3 regions of the Streptomyces sp. NPDC093591 genome follow, and region 1 is predicted to be linked to each of the others. Evidence: riboswitches for the same ligand, from Rfam matches in the RefSeq annotation. Region 1 holds a riboswitch; each other region holds the start of a gene.

Region 1 (4,893 bases):
TGCTGTCCCAGCTGGACGAGGACGCCCGCCGCGATCACCTCGACCGCCATCCCGTGCAGTCCATCACCCCGTACACGGTGCGCGACAGCCGCACGCTGCTGCAACGCCTCGAACGGACGCGTCGGATGGAGCCGGTGACCGAGCGTCAGGAATACGCGCTGGGCACGGTGTGCGCGGCGATTCCGATCACGGTGGGCACCACGGCCGCGACGATGGCCATTTCCCTCCCCGCTCATCAGGCCGACCGGCTGCTCTCGGCGGCACGGCAGCTGCAGGACGAGGTCGGGCGGCTCCTCGGGTCACTGGCAATCTCTATCAGTATCTGAAAACTCACTCCTTGTGATCTCTCGTGTACGTTCAGCAAGATTCCACAGTGTCGGGTCCGTTCCCGGCCAGTCGAAGGCAAACGACGGGGTAGGCGATGCGCGAGTCCGTACAGGCAGAGGTCATGATGAGCTTTCTCGTGTCCGAGGAGCTCTCCTTCCGCATCCCGGTGGAGCTGCGCTACGAGACCTGTGATCCCTATGCCGTACGGCTGACCTTCCACCTGCCCGGTGATGCCCCCGTGACCTGGGCTTTCGGCCGCGAGCTGCTGGTCGACGGGGTGGGCAGACCGTGCGGGGAGGGAGATGTACGGGTCTCACCGGCCGGTTCCGAGACGCTGGGCGACGTCCTGATCCGGCTTCAGGTCGGTGCCGATCAGGCGCTGTTCCGCTCCTCGGTGGCGCCCCTGGTGGCCTTCCTCGACCGCACCGACAAGCTGGTGCCGCTCGGGCAGGAGGGTGCGCTCGCCGACTTCGACGCACACCTCGACGAGGCCCTGGACCGCATCCTGGCGGAGGAGCAGAGCGCGGGCTGACGCGTTACAGCGGCGAGGGAGTGGCGTAACGCTTCGCCGCGGCGCTGAGAGGGCACTGCCGGGGCGCGCGGGAACGCTTCTTCTTCGCGGGCGTGCGCCGTGTTCCGTCGGATGAGCGGGCCGCCGACTGGGCGGGATCGGCAGCCGTGGCCGTCACCGCTTACGGCGTCGTCCCCGCCCGCCCCGGCCCGGAGCCTGCTGTCCCGAAGGCTGTCCCTGCCCCGACTGCCCGCCCGTCGGCACCGGCTGGGCACCTGCGGGCAACGCCCCCCGCTCCGGCCGGTCGGCCGAGACCACCAGGGCGGCGAGAGCCGTGGTGACGGGCACCGACGCGACCAGGCCGATGGAGCCCACCAGCGTGCGCACGATCTCCTCCGCCACCAACTCACTGTTGGCGACCGTGCCGACGCTGCTCTGCGCGATCGAGAAGAGCAGCAGCAACGGCAGCGCGGCGCCGGCGTAGGCGAGGACCAGTGTGTTGACGACGGACGCGATGTGGTCGCGGCCGATCCGGATACCGGCGCGGTACAGCCCGCGCCAGCCCATCGTCGGGTTGGCCTCGTGCAGCTCCCAGACCGCGGACGTCTGGGTGACCGTCACGTCGTCGAGGACACCCAGCGAGCCGATGATGACGCCGGCGAGCAGCAGACCGCTCATGTCGATCGACGGGTACAGCCCGTGGATCAGACCGGTGTTGTCGTCCGTGTTGCCGGTGAGCGCGGCCCAGTCGATGAACCCCGAGCCCAGAAGGCCGATCAGCAGCAGCGAGAGCAGTGTGCCGAGCACGGCCACGGATGTACGGGCCGACAGCCCGTGGCACATGTAGAGGGCGATCAGCATGATCGCGCTCGCCCCCACCACCGCCACGACCAGCGGGTTCGAGCCCTGCAGGATCGCCGGGAGGATGAAGAAGGTCAGCACCAGGAAGCTGATGGCCAGCGCGACCAGCGCCATGACACCGCGCATCCGGCCCACCAGGACGACGGCGAGTGCGAAGATGCCGGCGAGCAGCGCCATCGGGACCCTGCGGTTCACGTCGGTGACCGAATACTGCAGGTCCTTGGGCGCGGAGGGTTCATAGGCGACCACGACGTCCTGGCCCTCGTGCAACTGGCGTGACTGGTCGGGCTGCACGATCTCGGTGAAAGTGCGGCCCTTGTCATTGCCTGTGTCGACGCGGATCGTCGCCTTCTTGCAGGTGCCGTTCTCCTGCTGCACCGCGGAGGAACCCTCGGCAGTGGAGGTGTCGCCGGTCGGGGGCACTCCAGAGGCGCCGACGTCCTTGCAGCTCACCTCGACCACCTTGGTGACTGTGGCCTGGTACGTCTGCCGGTCGAAGCCGACCCCCGTACGCTCGTGCGGCGGGGCACCGCCCGGCCACAGCACAGCGAGCCCCACCACCACCGCTGCGGCGAACGGGATCAGGATCGCCGCGATGACCTTGCGCAGGTGCCGGGAGACGGGCGCAGCGGGACCGTGGGCGTGACTGTGGGAGTGGGCATGCCCCCCGCCACCGCCACTACCGTCGCCGCCGTTACCGCCGCTATGCGATCCGCCGGATCCCGACCCGTGCCCATGGCCACCACCGGAATCGTGACCGTCACCCGGACCGGGCCCCTGCCCCGCTGAGCCGCCGCCGCTGCCCTGATCATGCAGGCCACCAGAGCCGGGACCGCGGAAGCCGCCGGATCCGGGCCCACGCCCGTGCCCACCACCGCCCCCGTTTCCGTGTCCCTGCATCCCACCGGCCCCATTTCCGTGTTCGTGCCAGCCGTCGGAACCAGCCGCTGGATTGCCATGGCCGCTTCCGGGACCAGGCCCGTACCCACCGTCGTATCTGCCTCCGGCGACCTCCGAACCCCGGCCGTCTGTACGGCCGTTGGCCCGCGTGGGGCCGTTTCTGGGACCGTTTCCGAAGCCGGAGCCGTGGGGCGGCTCGGGCGGTGGGTACGGAGGCTCATGCGTCGTGGTCACCGACCGATCATCGCAAGAACGAGCGGGGCCCTCTGTTCACCGCGCCCGAATTGACGCTAGCGTGGAGCCACCTTTGTACACGCGGGAGCTCGGAGCACCGGGCTGAGAGGGCGCTGACCTCCGTCCCTGCGATGTTTCACGTGGAACATCATCCGAAGAGAGTGACGTTCCCCACGAAACGTCGGCAGACGGAAACCGCTGCGTCGACCGCCGAACCTGTTACCGGGTAATGCCGGCGTAGGGAGTAGGTCTCATGACCATCAAGGACGCGCGCACGCCTGCCTCCGTTCAGGACGACAAGTCCGAGGAGGCCGGGAAGTCCATCGGCTGGCACAAGGCGTATGTCGAGGGCTCACGCCCCGATCTGCGGGTGCCGGTCCGCCAGGTGCATCTCACCAACGGGCAGTCGGTCACCCTGTACGACACCTCCGGCCCGTACACCGATCCACTCGCCGACACCGACGTCCGCAGGGGGCTGCCCCCGCTGCGGGAGAACTGGATCATCGCCCGCGGCGACACCGAGGAGTACGCGGGCCGTCCCGTTCGTCCCGAGGACGACGGGATCAAGCACACCTCGCCGCGTGGCGGCCTGCGCAACCTCGACGCGGTCTTCCCCGGACGGCCGCGCCAGCCGCGCCGGAGCCGTGACGGCGGGGCGGTCACGCAGCTCGCCTATGCACGCCGCGGCGAGATCACGCCCGAGATGGAGTACGTGGCCATCCGGGAGAACGTTTCTCCGGAAGTGGTCCGCGAGGAGATCGCGGCAGGCCGTGCCGTGCTGCCCGCCAACGTCAACCACCCGGAGATCGAGCCGATGATCATCGGCAAGCGGTTCCTGGTGAAGGTCAACGCCAACATCGGCAACTCCGCGGTCACCTCCTCCATCGAGGAGGAGGTCGAGAAGATGACCTGGGCCACCCGCTGGGGCGCCGACACGGTCATGGACCTGTCGACCGGCCGCAACATCCACACCACCCGTGAGTGGGTGCTGCGCAACTCCCCCGTGCCCATCGGCACGGTGCCGCTCTACCAGGCGCTGGAGAAGGTCGACGGCCGCGCCGAGGAGCTGACCTGGGAGATCTACAAGGACACGGTCATCGAACAGGCCGAGCAGGGCGTGGACTACATGACGGTCCACGCGGGCGTGCGCCTGCCGTACGTACCCCTCACCGCCAACCGCAAGACCGGCATCGTCTCCCGCGGCGGCTCCATCATGGCGGCGTGGTGCCTGGCGCACCACAAGGAGAGCTTCCTGTACGAGAACTTCGAGGAGCTCTGCGAGATCCTCGCGGCGTACGACGTCACGTACTCGCTGGGTGACGGCCTCAGGCCCGGCTCGATCGCGGACGCCAACGACGAGGCGCAGTTCGCGGAGTTGAGGACGCTCGGGGAACTCAACACGATCGCCAAGCGTTTCAACGTACAGACCATGATCGAGGGCCCGGGACATGTCCCGATGCACAAGATCAAGGAGAACATCGACCTGCAGCAGGAGATCTGCGATGAAGCTCCGTTCTATACGCTCGGTCCGCTGACGACTGACGTCGCGCCGGCGTACGACCACATCACCTCCGGCATCGGTGCCGCGATGATCGCCTGGTGGGGCACGGCCATGCTCTGCTACGTCACGCCCAAGGAACACCTGGGCCTGCCCAACCGTGACGACGTCAAGACCGGCGTCATCACCTACAAGATCGCCGCCCACGCGGCCGATCTCGCCAAGGGGCATCCCGGTGCGCAGGAGTGGGACGACGCACTGTCCGACGCCCGCTTCGAGTTCCGGTGGGAGGACCAGTTCAACCTGGCTCTCGACCCGGACACGGCACGGGAGTTCCACGACGAGACCCTTCCGGCCGAGCCCGCCAAGACGGCCCACTTCTGCTCCATGTGCGGGCCGAAGTTCTGCTCGATGAAGATTTCCCAGGACATCCGTCGCCAACACGGCGGGTCCCAGGAGGAGATCGAGGAGGGCATGGCTCAGAAGTCGAAGGAGTTCGCGGCGGCCGGCAACCGGGTGTACCTGCCGATGGCGGACTGACCTCGACGTCCTGACCCAGGGC
Region 2 (4,893 bases), on a different contig from region 1:
CGGCCCGCGTCCCGTCGGGTCAACGCGGCCGCGGCCAGCCCGCCGATCACCACGGCGATGAGCGTGGCGACGACGGCGTACTGCAGCGAATTACCGATCGCCTCGATCGGCGCGACGAGGAAGACCCCACCGTCGGCGCTGGTCAGCGCCCGGTAGTAGCCGAAGTCGGGCGCGTCCAGCGACCGCTGCACCAGCACGGCGAGCGGCAGCAGCAGGAGTACGACGATGACGGCCAGGACACCGGCCAGCAGCGCCCACTGCCCCGCCCCGCGCGGCCGCCGCGCGGTCACCGACGCGTCCACCAGACGCAGGGCGCTCTCGCGTCGCCGTACCGTCCAGGCGTGCACGGCGAGGATCGCGCCCACCGCGAGGAACTGGATGATCGTCAGGACGGCGGCCGTGGACAGATCGAAGATCTCGGACGTCTGCCGGTAGATCTCCACTTCGAGCGTCGAGAAGGTCGGCCCGCCGAGGATCTGGACGACACCGAAGGAGGTGAAGGTGAACAGGAAGACCATGAGCGCGGCGGCGGCCACGGCGGGCGCGAGGGCCGGCAGGGTGACGGTCCGCCAGGCGGTGAGGCGCGACGCCCCCAGCATCCGCGCGGCCTCCTCCTGCCGCGGGTCCAGCTGCGCCCAGAGCCCGCCGACCGTCCGTACGACGACGGCGTAGTTGAAGAAGACGTGCGCGAGCAGGATGGCCCACACGGTGGTGTCCAGCCGTACGCCCCAGAGTTCGTCGAGGAGTCCGCCGCGGCCGACCAGCGCGAGGAACGCCGTACCGACGACGACCGTCGGCAGCACGAAGGGGACGGTCACCACGGCCCGCAGGATCTGCTTTCCGGGGAAGTCGAAGCGGGCGAAGACGTAGGCGCCGGGCAGCGCGATCAGCAGGGTCAGCGCGGTGGAGGCGAGCGCCTGCCAGGTGGTGAACCACAGGACGTGCCGGATGTCGGGCTCCCCCAGCACGTCCGCCAGCCGCCCGAACTGCCACACCCCGTCCGCCTTCAGACCTCGCGCGACGATCGCGGCGACGGGATAGGCGAAGAAGACCGCGAAGAACGCGACGGGCACGGCGACGAGGCCGAGCCGCATCGCCGCGCTCCGCGTGGCCCTCTTGCGGGGTGCCTCTACTTCAGTACGAGCGAGGTCCACGACTTGACCCAGTCGTCACGGTTGTCGGCGATCTTCGCCGGGTCCATGGTCTCGGGGTTCTCGGCCTGAGGGCCGTACTCGGTGAACTCCTCGGGCACCTGGGCGCCCTCGACCACGGGGTAGACGAACATGTTGAGCGGCATGTCCTCCTGGAACGTCCTCGTCAGCAGGAAGTCGATCAGCGCCTTGCCGCCCTCGGTGTTCTCGGCGTTGCTGAGCAGGCCCGCGTACTCGACCTGACGGAAGCAGGTTCCGGTCGCGACACCGGTGGGCGCGGTGGTCGGCTTCGGGTCGGCGTAGATCACCTCGGCGGGCGGCGAGGAGGCGTACGACACGACGAGCGGCCGGTCGGCCTTCGCCTTCTTCCCGCCGGCGGACCCGGAGAACTCCTCGTTGTAGGCCTGCTCCCAGCCGTCGACGACCTTCACGCCGTTGGCCTTCAGCTTCTTCCAGTAGCCCTCCCAGCCGTCGTCGCCGTACTTCGCGGCGGTGCCGAGCAGGAAGCCGAGGCCGGGCGAGGAGGTGGAGGCGTTCTCGGTGACGAGGAGGTTCTTGTACTCCGGCTTGATCAGGTCGTCGTACGACGTCGGCGGCGTCAGCTTGTGCTCGCTGAAGTACGCCTTGTCGTAGTTGACGCAGATGTCGCCGGTGTCGATGGGCGTGACCCGGTGCTCGTCCTTGTCCGCGAGGTACTCGGGCTTGATGGTGCCGGCGCCCTTCGCCTCGTACGACTGGAACAGATCGTTGTCGAGCGCCCGCGAGAGCAGGGTGTTGTCGACGCCGAAGAAGACGTCGCCCTGCGGGTTGTCCTTGGTCAGGATCGCCTTGTTGACGGCCTGCCCGGCGTCGCCGTCCTCCAGGACCTTGACCTTGTAGCCGGACTGCTTCTCGAAGGCGCCGAGGACCGGCTTGGAGACGGCCCACGAGTTGTGGCTGACGAGCGTGACGGTCTTGGAACCGCCGCCGCTGCCGCTGCCGCCGTCACTGTCGGACGATCCGCACGCGGCCAGGGCGGGCAGCGCGACGAGACCGAACCCGACGGCGAAAACCGTGGCCTTCTTGGTGATGCTCACTGAATTCCTCCTGGGGTTGACCAGGAGAAGACGCGGCCCTGCCCGGAACCTCTGGGGGCTCCGGGCAGGGCGCAACAGCTCGAGTGGTGACCGATCTCCCTACCCAGAATGACCTGGGCCAGGTTCGGAGGGTCTGCGGCCGGTGCCGCACTCTCAGCGCTGTGGCGCTCCCCTGTCGGAATATGAAGATGTACTTACGGCGGCCAGACTACCGCTCGGTCGCCGCGAGCTGCCCACACGCCCCGTCGATCTCCTGCCCACGGGTGTCCCGAATGGTCACCGGCACACCATGGGCGGCGATGGCCTCGACGAACGCCTTCTCGTCCTCGGGCCGCGAAGCGGTCCACTTCGACCCGGGCGTCGGGTTCAGCGGAATCAGGTTCACATGCACCGGCTTGCCCTTGAGCAGCCGCCCGAGCCGGTCACCACGCCAGGCCTGGTCGTTGATGTCCCGGATGAGGGCGTACTCGATGGACAGCCGACGGCCCGACTTGGCGACGTACTCGAACCCGGCGTCGAGCACCTCACGCACCTTCCACCGTGTATTGACCGGCACCAGGGTGTCGCGCAGCTCGTCGTCGGGCGCGTGCAGCGAGATCGCGAGCCGGCACTTGAAGCCCTCGTCGGCGAACCGGTGGATGGCCGGCACGAGCCCGACCGTCGACACGGTGATCCCGCGCTGGGAGAGCCCCAGCCCGTCGGGCTCGGGATCGGTGAGCCGCCGAATGGCCCCCACGACCCGGTTGTAGTTGGCGAGCGGCTCCCCCATGCCCATGAAGACGATGTTGGAAAGCCGCGCGGACCCCCCAGGAACCTCTCCGTCCCTGAGCGCCCGCATCCCGTCCACGATCTGATGCACGATCTCGGCGGTGGACAGATTCCGGTCGAGGCCCGCCTGCCCGGTCGCACAGAACGGGCAGTTCATCCCGCATCCCGCCTGCGAACTGATGCACATGGTCACCCGGTCCGGGTACCGCATCAGCACCGACTCGACGAGCGTCCCGTCGAACAGCCGCCACAGCGTCTTGCGCGTGTCGCCCTGGTCGGTCGACAGATGCCGTACGACGGTCATCAGCTCCGGGAACAGCTCCTCCCGCAGCTTGGCGCGCGAACCGGCCGGGATGTCGGTCCACTGCTCCGGGTCGTGCGCGTACCGCGCGAAGTAGTGCTGTGAGAGCTGTTTGGCGCGAAACGGCTTCTCACCGATCGCAGCGACGGCGTCCTTGCGCTCACCGGGCGTGAGGTCGGCAAGATGCCGCGGCGGCTTCTTGGCTCCGCGCGGGGCGACGAATGTGAGTTCTCCGGGCTTAGGCATGGCTCAACCAGTGTCGCAGATCAATTCCTGTGACCCGCGGCCGTACGGTCAGCGTTGGAATGCCCACACCGCGATGGCCACCACGGACGACCCGGCTGCGGCGGCTGCTCCGCGGACCGCTGCGAACAGCGCGGCTCGATACAGGCGCTCGATGGTGGGGCGTTTGTTACGCCTCATGATCCCTCCCTGGTGGCGTCGTACGTTTCGCCTCCACACGGTGGGCGCTCGTGGACCGAATCCTGGGGAAGTGCGGGCGGACCGGGCGGCCACCCTCTTACCCTGCAGGTCAGGGGTTGCCCGGCGGTGCCCGCAGCGGGCACCGCAAGGGTCGTCAAGGGGGGACGGGAGGACGTGGAGCATCCGGACCGCGCGCTCCACGCATACCTGCGCGACCTGGAACGCAGAGCCAAAGCGAATCGGCTTCGGCACAGGATTCCGTACTCCCGTCGCGAGACCGCGAAGATCCTCAGCAAGGAGTTCCAGGTCGAGCTGGATGCTCGCCGGCTGAGTAACTGGCTGACGGACGAGCCGCGAAGCCGCCAGGCACCCACCTTGGCCAATGAGCCGAAACTATGGGCCCTGGTACAGCTCTGGTCGCGCTGGGCCGGGGAGCAGCCCAGCCGTCGGTATCTCAACGAACTTCTCGAGTCGGCCCAGCCCGTCCGGCATGCCGTCAGGGCTTCGTCAGCGCCGGTTCCCTCTTTCCTGCTCCCGCTGCTGATGGAACAGAGGGAACGAGGCGAGGCGTGGCCCTATGTCGTTCGCGGTGGCACGGGCGCGCGACGACCGCTGTCGGCCGTACACGTTCAGCAGCAGTTGGACGAATCCCGTACTGCCGAGGAACCGGGGGCAGAACTGAAGCGAGGGCACATCGAGGACATCCTCGATGATCCCGCCGGCTGCCATCTCCTCCTGGAGTCCGGTCCGGGCAGCGGCAAGTCGACCTTGCTCGCCAGACTTGCCGGGCATCTGTCCGCCGAGCTCCTCGACGCGACGCTCACGCGGAACGCCTGCGTCCCGGTCTGGGCGACGGCCGAGCAACTGACCGCCGGCCCGGGCGGGGTGGACCGCACCTTGTCCCGGCTCGTCTTCGCCGGGACTGAGCACGATGAGCGGCGGTTCGATGACGCCACCGAGGCACTGGTCCCGGAGGATTACTCCTGGCTGCTCCTGGTGGACGGGTTCGACGAGATCCCTATGGAGGCACGTAACCGGCTGGCCCTGCACCTCACCACCATCGCCAGAAGCGAGGCAGGCCGGGTCGGTCGTATCAAGATCATCGCATCGTGCCGTCCGCTGCACCCGGTGGAACGGGACCGCTTCCTCGAGAGCGGCTTCCTCGTCTTCACCA
Region 3 (4,893 bases), on a different contig from region 1:
CCGAGACCGAGGACCAGCAGGACGGTGGCGACGATGACGAGCGGGCCGCGCGGCGCACGCGGGGTCCGCGACCGGCGCCGGGGCGGCGGGGGCGGCGGAGTCTCCAGGCGGCTGGTTCTGTTGAAGACGGCTTCGGGACCCGGCTCGTCCTCGTTCACGGGCAGCGGGCGCTGGATGTTCAGCGCGCGCGGGATCACGCTCGTCCGGTCGTCGGCGTTGCTGTGCTGCGCCGTGAGCGCCTGCGGCGGCACCGCGTCCAGCTGGTCGGCGCTCAGCGCGGTGCGCGTCTCCCGCGCCTGCGCGAGCAGCGCCACGGCGTCGTACGGGCGCAGGTCCGGGGTGCGCGCGGTGGCCGACGCGACCAGTTCGTCGAGCTCGTACGCCAGCCCCGGCACGATCGCGGAGGGCGGCGGGACGTCCTCGTGCAGGTGCTTGTAGAGCACCACGGCGGGGGAGTCGCCGTCGTGCGGCTTGTCGCCGGTGAGCATCTCGTAGAGGACGACACCGCACGCGTACACGTCGACGCGGGCGTCGGCGGCGCCGGGCTGCTCGATCTGCTCGGGCGCGAGATAGGAGACGGTGCCGAGCACGGCGCCGGTGGTGCTGGTCACCGTGTCCACGGACCGCACGAGCCCGAAGTCGGCGACCTTGACCCGCCCGTCGTCCCCTATCAAGACGTTCTCGGGCTTCATGTCCCGGTGCACGAACCCCGCGCGGTGCGCGGCGCCGAGCGCGGCCAGCACCGGCTCCAGGATGTCGAGGGCGGCGCGGGGCTGGAGCGCCCCGCGCTCGCGCAGGACGTCGCGCAGCGTGCAGCCCGCGACGTACTCCATGGCGAGATAGACGTACGACCCGTCGGTGCCCTGGTCGAAGACCTGCACGACATTGGGGTGCGCGAGCCGGGCGACGGACTTCGCCTCCCGGATGAACCGCTCGACGAACACCCCGTCCACCGCCAGCGCGGGATGCATCACCTTGAGCGCGAGCACGCGGTCGAGGCGGGTGTCCAGGGCCCGGTAGACCGTGGCCATCCCGCCGACGGCGATCCGCGCGTCCACGCGGTACCGGCCGTCGAGCACCTGCCCGACCAGAGGGTCCTGAAGGGTCGTATCCACGCAGGTGAGTGTACGAGCCGACACTGACACGCCCGCCGGTTCGGGCGGGATCGGGGCGGGACTGCAGCCGAGCTGTGACGGACGCCTCATGGGCTGAAAGGCCTTCGTCGAACAGGCGTTCAGAATGCGGGGCGTTCCGGGTCCAGCCGTGCGATGCCCTCCACCGGGGACGACGCCTCCGCGAAGTGCCGCCGAGGAATCCGCCCCGCTCGGTACGCCAGCCGCCCCGCCTCCACCGCGTGCCGCATCGCGTCGGCCATGAGTACCGGCTCCTGCGCCCGAGTCACCGCCGAGGCGAGCATCACACCCGCGCACCCCAGCTCCATCGCGAGCGCCGCGTCCGACGCCGTACCGGCGCCCGCGTCCAGAATCACCGGCACGCGCGCGTGCTCCACGATCAGCTGGAAGTTGTGCGGGTTGCGGATGCCGAGCCCCGAGCCGATCGGGGAGCCGAGCGGCATGATCGCGGCACACCCCACGTCCTGAAGCTTCCGCGCCAGCACAGGGTCGTCATTCGTGTACGGCAGCACGGTGAACCCGTCGTCCACCAGCGTCTCCGCGGCGTCCAGCAGCTCGATCGGATCCGGCAGCAGTGTCCGCTCGTCGGCGATGACCTCCAGCTTGATCAGATCCGTACCGAGCGCCTCGCGCGCGAGGCGGGCCGTCAGCACGGCCTCACCCGCGGTGAAGCACCCGGCCGTGTTGGGCAGCACCCGGATGCCGAGCTTCTCCAGCACGGACAGGACGGACCCGTGCACCGACGGGTTCACCCGCCGCATCGCGACCGTCGTCAGCTCCGTTCCGGACGCCACGAGCGCCCGCTCCAGGACCTCCAGGCTGGGCGCTCCGCCCGTGCCCATGATCAGGCGGGACGTGAAGGACGTGTCCCCGATGACAAAAGGATCGTCGGCCATGGTTCAGCCTCCTTGGACGGCGGTGAGGACCTCGACGCGATCGCCCTCGGAGAGGGACGTCGACGGCCACTGCGCGCGCGGTACGACGGTTTCGTTGAGGGCGGCGGCCACTCCGGAGGGCGCCGCGGTGAGGGACTGCACGAGCGTGTCGAGAGCCGTGCCGGGCTCGATCTGCCGACGCTCGCCGTTGACCGAGATGGTGACCGGGGTGACGGGGAGGTTCATGCGGGCTGCTCCGTGAGTGCGGCGGCGCTGAAGCGCCTGGGCGTGAACGGGCGGGCCTCGTCCGGGAGTTCACCGGTGGTCAGGGCGTGCGCCAGGGCGTCGCCGGTGACCGGCGTGAGCAGCACGCCGTTGCGGTAGTGCCCGGTGGCCAGCAGCAGGCCCTCCAGTTCGGTCGGGCCGAGCAGCGGCGCGTTGTCGGGGGAGCCGGGGCGCAGGCCCGCGCGGGTCTCCGTGAGCGGCAGTTCCGTGATGCCCGGTACCAACTCGTGGGCGTCGCGCAGCAGTTCGTACACCCCGCCCGCGGTCACCGTCGTGTCCCAGCCCAGCTCCTCGCTCGTCGCCCCGACGACCAGCTCCCCGCTCGCGCGCGGCACCAGATACACCTGGCTGCCGCGCACCACGGCCCGCACGGTCCGGCTCAGGAACGGCGCGTACCGCTTCGGCACGGTCAGCCGCAGCACCTGCCCCTTCACCGGGCGCACCGGCGGCAGTACGTCGTCGGGGACCCCGGGCAGCCGCCCGCTGAGGCTGCCGGCCGCGAGGACGACCTGGCCCGCGCGCAGCTCGGTGCCGTCCGGCGTGGTGACCCCGGCCGCCCGGTCCCGTACGACGTCGAAGCGCTCGGCCCACGTCCGGTGGAAGACCACACCGGCCCGCTCGCACGCGGCCACCAGCGCCCCGGCCAGCCGCCGCGGATCGATCTGGTGGTCGCCGTCCACGCGCAGGCCCCCGCGCACGCCCGGCGCGAGCATCGGCTCCAGGCGCCGGCACTCCCGCCCCGAGAGCCACTCCGAGTCCAGCCCGGACTGGCGTTGCAGCGTGTGCAGTTCGCGCAGGTGGGCGCGGTCGTCGGAGTCCAGCGCGACCGCGAGCGTGCCGCACTGGCGGTAGCCGAGGTCATGGCCGGTGAGGTCGGTGAGCTCGGCCGCGAAGTCCGGGTAGCGGCGGGCCGAGGCGAGGTTCAGGCCGAGCAGGGTCTGCTCGCCGTGGTGCAGTTCCGTGACGGCGGCCAGCATTCCCGCCGCCACCTGGGCGGCGCCGCCGCCCGGCTCGGGGTCCACGACGGCCGTCGTGAACCCGCGCTGCGCGGCCCGCCACGCCGTGACCAGGCCGATGATGCCGCCCCCGATGACAAGGACGTCTGACGTTCGCGTACGCGACATGGGCGTCCAGCCCCTCCCTTCGCCGGCATGACCCGGATCAGGTTCGTACGGTCGGAGGCCGCCAGCCTCCCTCTCAGCCCGGTGCGTCCGGGCTCCCGCGAGTGCTCTACGTTGGCCACCCTAGCCCGCCGCCACATGTCTCAGTAAGGGAGCCCGTGCCCATGGCCCGCTCGCTCGACGGTCTCGTCCTCGCCCCCGTCGCGGACCAAGCCCCAGGTCAGGTGGGCACGCGTACCCGGTTCACGTACCACGAGAAGGACGGCAAGATCTGGGCCGAGTACGCGGGCGGCGATGTCGTACGCGGGTATCTCGTGGGCGGCCGCGAAGGCGACCGGCTGGACTTTCGGTACGTGCAGCTCAAGCGGGACGGGGCGACGTCGTCGGGCCACTGTGTGTCCACGGTGGTCGAGCTGGCCGACGGGCGGGTGCGCCTGGAGGAGAGCTGGGAGTGGGAGTCGCAGGCCGGCCAGGGGACGAGCGTTGTGGAGCAGGTCACTGAGCACGCCCCCTGACTGACGAACAGTCAGTTGTCTATGGTGATCAGGTGAGCGAGCAGACGCAGCAACGGGGCACGTCACAGGCGCGGCGCGTGGTCGTCGCCGGCGCGGGCATGGCGGGGGTGCAGACCGCGGTCGCCCTGCGCGAACAGGGCTTCACCGGCACCGTCACGCTGATCGGCGCCGAGCCTCACCAGCCGTACGACCGGCCGCCCCTGTCCAAGGCCGTGCTGCTCGGCAAGGCCGAGGGCTCCGCCTTCGACGTCGACTTCGAGGCGCTCGGCATCGAACTGCGGCTGGGGCGCGAGGTACTGGGCGTGCGCACCGCCGACCACGAACTGGACACCGAGGCCGGGCCCGTCCCGTACGACGTCCTCGTGCTCGCCACCGGCGCCGAACCGATCCGGCTGCCGGGCGCGGAGGGCGTCCCCGGCGTGCATCTGCTGCGCACCCTGGACGACGCCGAGCGGCTGCGGCCGGTGCTCGCCCGGCAGCACGACATCGTGGTCGTCGGGGCGGGCTGGATCGGCGCGGAGTTCGCCACGGCCGCGCGCGAGGCGGGCTGCGCGGTGACGGTCGTGGAGGCCGCCGACCGGCCGCTCGCGGGTGCGCTGCCCGCCGAGGTGGCCGCTCCGATGACCGCCTGGTACGAGGACAGCGGGGCGGTGCTGCGCACGCACGCGCGCGTGGAGCGCGTCGAGCCCGGCGCGGTGATCCTCGACGACGGCTCCCGGCTGCCCGCGGGCGCCGTCGTGGTCGGCATCGGGGCGCGGCCCGCCACGGCCTGGCTGGCGGGCTCGGGCATCGAGCTGGGCGCGCACGGCGACGTCGTGGCCGACGACCACCTGCGCACCTCCGTAGCGGACGTCTACGCGGTCGGCGACTGCGCCTCCTTCCCCTCGGCACGGTATGGCGAGCGCCTCCTGGTCCACCACTGGGACAACGCCCTCCAGGGCCCGCGTACGGTCGCCGCCAACAT

Evidence for each region. Region 1 has a riboswitch for thiamine pyrophosphate ahead of thiC (phosphomethylpyrimidine synthase ThiC). Riboswitches for the same ligand answer to the same signal wherever they lie in the genome.
Region 2: it holds a riboswitch for thiamine pyrophosphate, as region 1 does, so the genes downstream of both, ACIREI_RS35095 (thiamine ABC transporter substrate binding subunit) here and thiC (phosphomethylpyrimidine synthase ThiC) in region 1, are expected to answer to the same signal.
Region 3: it holds a riboswitch for thiamine pyrophosphate, as region 1 does, so the genes downstream of both, thiO (glycine oxidase ThiO) here and thiC (phosphomethylpyrimidine synthase ThiC) in region 1, are expected to answer to the same signal.

Annotation. Positions count from the first base shown of each region.
Region 1 is NZ_JBIWIY010000012.1:94,664-99,556, forward strand. Features, by position in the region: gene ACIREI_RS25435 (IclR family transcriptional regulator) at 1-326, shown strand, start outside; gene ACIREI_RS25440 (SsgA family sporulation/cell division regulator) at 422-859, shown strand; gene ACIREI_RS25445 (YibE/F family protein) at 1,013-2,599, opposite strand; TPP riboswitch at 2,905-3,094, shown strand; gene thiC (phosphomethylpyrimidine synthase ThiC) at 3,087-4,871, shown strand.
Region 2 is NZ_JBIWIY010000019.1:111,423-116,315, reverse strand. Features, by position in the region: gene ACIREI_RS35100 (ABC transporter permease) at 1-1,094, opposite strand, end outside; gene ACIREI_RS35095 (thiamine ABC transporter substrate binding subunit) at 1,130-2,227, opposite strand; TPP riboswitch at 2,306-2,411, opposite strand; gene rlmN (23S rRNA (adenine(2503)-C(2))-methyltransferase RlmN) at 2,436-3,542, opposite strand; gene ACIREI_RS35085 (hypothetical protein) at 3,591-3,719, opposite strand; gene ACIREI_RS35080 (NACHT domain-containing protein) at 3,894-4,893, shown strand, end outside.
Region 3 is NZ_JBIWIY010000002.1:252,216-257,108, reverse strand. Features, by position in the region: gene pknB (Stk1 family PASTA domain-containing Ser/Thr kinase) at 1-1,115, opposite strand, end outside; gene ACIREI_RS04555 (thiazole synthase) at 1,235-2,029, opposite strand; gene thiS (sulfur carrier protein ThiS) at 2,033-2,254, opposite strand; gene thiO (glycine oxidase ThiO) at 2,251-3,417, opposite strand; TPP riboswitch at 3,415-3,526, opposite strand; gene ACIREI_RS04540 (hypothetical protein) at 3,579-3,929, shown strand; gene ACIREI_RS04535 (NAD(P)/FAD-dependent oxidoreductase) at 3,962-4,893, shown strand, end outside.